Linked DNA regions of Acidaminococcus fermentans DSM 20731. The main gene of each other region encodes a partner of the protein of the gene in region 2 in a complex. Links are inferred from orthologs where the notes say so. Each region holds a gene or a part of one and is shown on either strand. Other genes may lie near its edges.

Region 1 (3,307 bases), 1.9 Mb from region 2 along the record:
ACCTGGTTGGCAATGGGCACAGGCGTCAGGCCCAGTTTTTCACAGACGTATTTTTCCACAAACGGGTCGATGTTGGAATAGGTCCCGATGGCACCGCTGAGCTTGCCTACAGAGATGTATTTCTTGGCCATTTCCAGCCGTTCGATGTTCCGTTCGGTTTCAGACATCCACAGCAGGAACTTCAGGCCAAAGGTCATGGGTTCCGCATGGATCCCGTGGGTACGGCCCACGCACAGGGTATGCCGGTATTTCTGGGCCTGGCTTTTCAGGATTTCATGGAGTTCTTTTTCTTCCCGGATCAGGATTTCCGCGGAATGTTTCATCATGAGCCCCATAGCCGTATCCTTCACGTCGTTGGAGGTCAGGCCTTTATGGATATATTTGGAAGCATCGCCGACGTGTTCAGCCACAGAAGTAAGCAGAGAAATGATGTCATGGTTGGTGGTCTTTTCGATTTCGTGGACCCGGTCCAGATCGAAGTCCGCCTTGGTTTGGATGTCATGGAGCGCATCATCCGGTACAATGCCCAGTTTGTTCATGGCTTCGCAGGCCGTGACTTCAACTTTGACAATGTTGCGGTCTTCGTTTTCTTCCGTCCAGATGGAACCCATTTCTTTACTGGTATAACGTGGAATCACAATACTTCCTCCTTAGGTTTTACAAAAAATGGCATAACGAGGGAACACACCGTTCCCGCTGTCTTTTTATTGTATCATTTTGCCGAACGCTTCGCAACGATAAGAATATTTTGTTTGCAATAAAAGGCAGCCGCAACCCGGCTGCCCTCCTTCAGCAATTGACAATTGACAAACGGCTGCTGTATGGCAGCCCCATTCATTCCGGCCGCCGGCTCAGGTCCTCGAACCGGGTAATGTCTTTCCGGAAATACAGCGGCACCGTGCCCACCGGACCATTCCGGTGCTTGGCCACGATCAGTTCCGCCACATTCTTCTGTTCCGTATCCTGGTTGTAATAATCGTCCCGGTAGATGAAGCAAACGATATCCGCATCCTGTTCCAGGGCCCCGGATTCCCGCAGGTCACTGAGCATGGGCCGTTTGCTGGTCCGCTGTTCCACGCTCCGGCTCAGCTGGGACAGGGCGATCACCGGCACATTCAGTTCCCGGGCCAGTCCCTTCAGGGACCGGGAGATGTCACTCATTTCCTGCTGCCGGTTGTCGCTGGCCCGTTTGGAAGATCCCTGCATCAGCTGCAGATAGTCCACGATGATCAGATCCAGGCCGTTTTCATTTTTCCACCGCCGGGCCTTGGACCGCATTTCCAGTGCCGTCATCCCCGGGGTATCGTCCAACATGATCTTGGCGGCACTGAGCTTGTCCGCCGCACTGACCAGGTTGGGCCATTCGCTTTCCTGGAGCTGGCCGATCCGCAGCCGGGAGGCGTCGATCCGGGCCTGGGAGCACAGAAGCCGCTGGACCAGCTGCTCCTTGCTCATTTCCAGGGAAAAGAAGGCCACGGATTTGCCCCCATCCAACGCCACATGTTCCGCAATATTCAGCACCAGGGAGGATTTCCCCATGGAAGGACGGGCCGCCACGATGATCAGATCCGAAGGCTGGAGACCGCTGGTCATCTTGTCGAAATCCGTAAACCCGGTGGGCAGACCGGTGAAGGCATCCTTAGTGTCATACAGCTCTTCGATCCGGGCCATGGCGCTTTTCACAATGTCCTTGATCTTCACCACGCCCCCGGAATGTTTCCGGTTGGCCACCGCCAGGATTTTCTGTTCCGCCTGGTCGATGGTCTGGGCAATGTCCTGGTCTTCCTCATAGCCGCTGGCCGCCACTTCCGTTGCGGAATTGATCAGCTGCCGGCGGAGAGATTTTTCCTCCACAATCTTGGCATGGTACACCACATTGGCTGCCGTGGGCACCGCATTGCTCAGGGCCGTAATGGCCGCTGTGCCCCCGATGGCATCCAGTTTTCCCAGCCTCCGCAGCTCTTCCGTGACGGTGACCAGGTCCACCGCCTCATTGCGGCTGTGGAGATCCATAATGGCCGAAAAGATGGTCCGGTCGTCCGGACGGTAAAAATCATCCTCATTGAGGATTTCTCCCGCCTTGTCGATGGCTTCCCGGCTGATCAGCATGGCTCCCAGCACACTTTGTTCCGCCTCGATATTCTGGGGTGGGATACGTTCTTCCAAAGGACAGGCCTCCTTTCCTGAAAGAGAACCCACCACCGTTGCCCCAAGGCAGCAGTCCCCCTCTCAAGACAGCGGTTGATCTGTCTATCCGCCCTTTTCAAGGGAGGGGACCAGCCGTAGGCTGGTGGTGGGTTTGTTCTGTTATTCTTCCGTTTCTACAACCACTTTGAATTTGGCAGACACATCCGGCAGCAGTTTGGCCGTAGCGGTATATACCCCCGGGCTCTTGATGGTTTCCGGGATCTCGATTTTCCGCCGGTCAACCCCTTCCATGCCGGTCTGAGTCAGCAGGGCATCCGCCACATCCTTGGAAGCAATGGAACCGAACAGCTTGCCGTTGGCCCCCACCTTCACCTTCATGTGCAGGGTGACTTTTTCCAGCTGGGCCGCCAGGACCACCGCTTCGTCATGGGCCTGGGCAGCCCGGTGTTTGGCCACCTGCATATCCTGTTTGGCCTGGTTCAGGTTCCGGGAAGTAGCTTCTTCCGCCATGCCCCGGGGAATCAGATAGTTCCGGCCATAGCCTTCCGCCGTTTCGATGATATCGCCTTTTTTACCCAATTTCTTGATGTCCTGCAGCAGGATTACTTTCATCTGTATCGCTCTCCTTCATTTGTTCTTTGGCCAGTTCAAGGACCTTCGGCATCAGTTCTTCCGCCGTCACGCCCTTCACCTGGACCCCGGCAACGGTCTGATGGCCGCCGCCGCCAAGTTCTTCCATCATCACCTGCACATTGACGGATCCGTCACTGCGGGCGCTGATGCTGACTCCATTCTCGTTCTGGCTGAAAACCACACTGGCCCGGATGTCATCCATGGTCAGCAGTTCATCCGCCGCCTGGGCCACGATCACCGGCGTGTCCTTGTCCTGGCAGGAACACCGGTGCACCGCCACAGCCAGCCCGGGCAGGGGCTGTTTCATCTCGGTGATGATCCGGGCCCGGGTGAGCACCGTATGTTCATCATCCTTGAACAGCAGGGAAACCATATGGGGATCCGCCCCGTTCCGGCGCAGGAAGGCTGCCGCTTCGAAGGTCCGTTCCCCGGTCTGTACCGCAAAATTCTTGGTGTCCACCAGGATCCCTGCATACAGGGCCGTGGCTTCCACTTCCGAAAGCTGCAGCTTGTTTTCAAAATACTG
Region 2 (3,200 bases):
CAGTTTGATTTCGTCATCCCCGGCCAGCAGAGGCACCCGGCCGATTTCTTTCAGATACATGCGGACCGGGTCATCCACAATGACCCCTTCCGGAACGGACAGATTGGCCAGTTCCGATTCGTCCACTTTCAGCTCGTCTTCATCGATGGTTTCCGGTTCCTCGTCTTCGGCTCCGTCATCCACCACTTCAATGTTTTTTTCTGCCAGTTTGGAATAGATGGCATCCATCTCATCTACGGAGACAGTGTCTTCGTTCTGCAGCCGGTCCTGGATTTCCTTATAGGTGAGAACGCCGTGATTCTTTTTGGCCAGCGCTTCGAATTCCGCCAGGTATTCCGCCGCGGTTTTGGGTTTGTCTTTTTTGCCTGCCTTGCTTCTGGTTTTCGTTCCTGAACCCGCCTTTCCCGTGGTTTTTGCCGCCTTCTTCTTTCTGGGAGCAGCCTTGGCTTTTCCCACTGCCGTGGGTTGGGCCTCACTCTGTCCTTTCTCTGCTGCGTTGGCAGTCAGCTGCGGCTCCAATTCTTTCTTTTCTTTTTCAGTCATTGGGGCGTTCCCTCCTTTCTTTCAAATGAGAAAAATCTACGGTTTCCGGCCTTATGCCGGTTTTGTCAATTTTCCTATCTCCATTTTTATTCGCCGACATTCCGCCAATTCCTGCAAAAATTTTTCATTTCCCTCTTTTTCATATTTTTCCGCCAGTTGGCTGTGTTTTTCGTACTCCCGGTCCAGGGCGGCAATCTGCAGCCGCCGTAGACAATCCGCCAGGATGGAAGGCAGGGTTCCCTTTTCCACATTGAGGGTCAGGATCCCGGTAAGCTCTCCGGCTCCGGCGTCGTCCAGATGGGGGAACAGGTCCCGGGGATCCTTGTAGGTCCCTTCCTGGACCATCCGGAGGAAGGTGGTGAAAATGGCCTGCCGGGACGGGCTGGTAAAGGAATCCACATGGGCGATGCCCTCCTGGCCCGGCCGGGGCGGGATCCCTTCCAGGAAGGCCCGGAGCACCAGCCGTTCCGCCTGTTCCGTGGGACTGGTCACCTTCACCTTCTGCTGGGTGAGCCATTCCGGATTGTAGGCCCGGCCACCGGATTCCTGATGGGTCAGCTTCCGGTATTCGCTCTGGATCAGCCCTTCGTCAATGGCCAGCCGCCGGGACAGTTCCCGGATCCGCTCGCCCACTTCCACATCGCTCTGACAGTCCCGGAACAGGGGAAGCACCTTGTCCACCGCTTCCACTTTGCCCCCCAGGGTTTCCAGGTCACATTCCCCCAGCACCGTATCCACCTGATAGTCCATGCCGGGTTTGGCATTGTTCAGCAGTTCCTCGAAAGCTTCCCGGCCTTCCTTCCGGATGAATTCGTCCGGGTCCTTCCCGTCGGTCACGTGCATCACCCGGCATTTGAGGCCGGCCTGGAGCGCCAGGGGAATGGCCCGCATGGCCGCCGCCAGGCCGGCCCGGTCGCTGTCGAAACAGAAAACCACTTCCGGGGTCAGCCGTTTCAGAAGGGCCGCCTGGTGCTCGGTGAAAGCAGTCCCCATAGAGGCCACCGCCCAGTCGATGCCGGCGGCATGGAGGCTGATGGCGTCCATGTGGCCTTCCACGATCAGAGCCTGCTGCCGCTTCCGGATGGGGCCTGAGGCCCGGTCCAGTCCGAAAAGCAGATTCCCCTTGTGGAACCAGGCGGTTTCCGGGGTATTCATGTATTTGGCCGGGGAGGCGTCCTTGTCCAGGATCCGCCCGGTAAAGCCCACCACCCGGCCCCGGGGATCCCGGATGGGAATCATCACCCGGGCCCGGAACTTGTCGTAGACCCGGGTGCCCCGCTGCCGGGGGCTCACCAGCCCCGCCTTCAGCAGCACCTCTTCCGTCACCCCCCGTTTCTCCAGAGCTGTGGAGAGTGTCTGGAAATCCGGTGGGGCCAGTCCCAGCCCGAAGGAATCGATGATATCCCGTCCGATGCCCCGGCCTGCCAGGTACTGGATGCCACGCTCTCCGTACCGGGTGTTCACCAGACAGGAATGGAAGAACCGGGAGGCCAGGTCATTGGCCCCCATCACTTCCCGGCTTTCCTTTTCCCGGGCGATTTCCCGGGCAGATTTGGCCCGTTCCGGCACCGGGATCCCATATTTTTCCGCCAGCTGCTTCAGGGCTTCCGGGAAGGTCAGGTTGTCCCGCTTCATCACGTACGAGAACACATCCCCTCCGGCCCCGCAGCCGAAGCAGTGGAACAGCCCCCGGGCCGGATCCACCTTGAAGGAAGGCGTTTTCTCCCCATGAAAGGGACAGCATCCCCAGTACTGGGTGCCCCGGCGCTTCAGGCTCACCGTTTCAGAAACGATGGTCAGCAGATCAGCAGCCTGCCGCACCTGCTCTTTGAAATTGGTCATTTTCTCTTTCAGTTCATCCATGGGATCCTTCCTTTTTCACTCCTGCGATACTGTTTTTATTCGACAAAAAAGAGGAAATCCCTGCTGGCACAGAAATTTCCTCTTGACAAAATCCGTTTTCAGGATTCGTAGTCGAACCGTTTCCGGAGATATTCCAGGATCAGGCTGGCGGTTTCCTCAATGGCCCGGTTGGACACATTGATGATCATGCAGTGGAGCTGCTGCATAATGGCCCGGGCATATTCCAGTTCTTCCTGGATCCGTCGGATGTCCGCATAGTTGGCTCCGTCCGTAAGCCCCATGGCTTTGAGCCGGGCACAGCGGATTTCATTGAGTTTGTAGGGGTCGATCAACAGGCCGATGATCCGGCTGGAAGGGACCTTGAACAGTTCCTCCGGGGGTGGGATCTCCGGCACCAGCGGCACATTGGCCACTTTCAGCTGCTTGTTGGCCAGGTACATGGAAAGGGGCGTCTTGGAAGTCCGGGATACCCCGATGATCACCAGGTCCGCCTTGGCCAGGCCCCAGGGATTCTTCCCGTCGTCGTACTTGATGGCGAATTCCACGGCCGCCACCCGTTTGAAGTATTCATGGTCCAGGGCATGGATCAGACCGGGCTGGTTCTTGGGCAGCAGGCCGGAAGTCTTTTCAATGGCCTTCAGTACAGGGCCCAGGATATCCACCACTTCCACATCCAGCTCGATGGACTTCCGGGCCACCGCTTCCCGCATTTCCGGAGAAACCATGGTATAGCAGACAATGGCGTTCTGCTCCTTGGCTTCCGTAAGAATCTTGTTGATCTGCTCCACGCTTTT

Evidence for each region.
Region 1: the proteins of dnaG (region 2) and dnaB are in contact, whole or in part, in a crystal structure (PDB 2R6A), measured with the Geobacillus stearothermophilus proteins. The link is inferred for Acidaminococcus fermentans DSM 20731 from one-to-one orthologs. Residues at the interface, in WP_049624496.1 of Geobacillus stearothermophilus: Lys456, Leu457, Leu458, Pro459, Ala460, Asn463, Ala464, Leu467, Leu535, Leu536, Ile537, Ala538, Gln544, Glu545, Asp548, Tyr549, His552; in WP_033016901.1 of Geobacillus stearothermophilus: Ser13, Glu15, Ala16, Gln18, Glu91, Leu92, Asp94, Ala95, Val96, Pro97, Thr98, Ala99, Ala100, Asn101, Tyr104, Tyr105, Ile108.

Annotation. Positions count from the first base shown.
Region 1 is NC_013740.1:52,095-55,401, reverse strand. What follows is about bases 1-2,985. They hold dnaB (replicative DNA helicase), read right to left. Parts: upstream 2,167-2,985; coding sequence 835-2,166; downstream 1-834. Other genes in these bases: ACFER_RS00240 (DHH family phosphoesterase), read right to left, coding at 2,720-2,985; rplI (50S ribosomal protein L9), read right to left, coding at 2,308-2,760; purB (adenylosuccinate lyase), read right to left, coding at 1-638. In the rest of the region: more of ACFER_RS00240, read right to left, coding at 2,986-3,307. UniProt on the Escherichia coli protein: The main replicative DNA helicase, it participates in initiation and elongation during chromosome replication. Travels ahead of the DNA replisome, separating dsDNA into templates for DNA synthesis.
Region 2 is NC_013740.1:1,976,325-1,979,524, forward strand. The notes cover bases 1-2,878. They hold dnaG (DNA primase), read right to left. Parts: upstream 2,407-2,878; coding sequence 595-2,406; downstream 1-594. Other genes in these bases: rpoD (RNA polymerase sigma factor RpoD), read right to left, coding at 1-543; ACFER_RS09115 (pyruvate, water dikinase regulatory protein), read right to left, coding at 2,505-2,878. Outside these bases: more of ACFER_RS09115, read right to left, coding at 2,879-3,200. UniProt on the Escherichia coli protein: RNA polymerase that catalyzes the synthesis of short RNA molecules used as primers for DNA polymerase during DNA replication.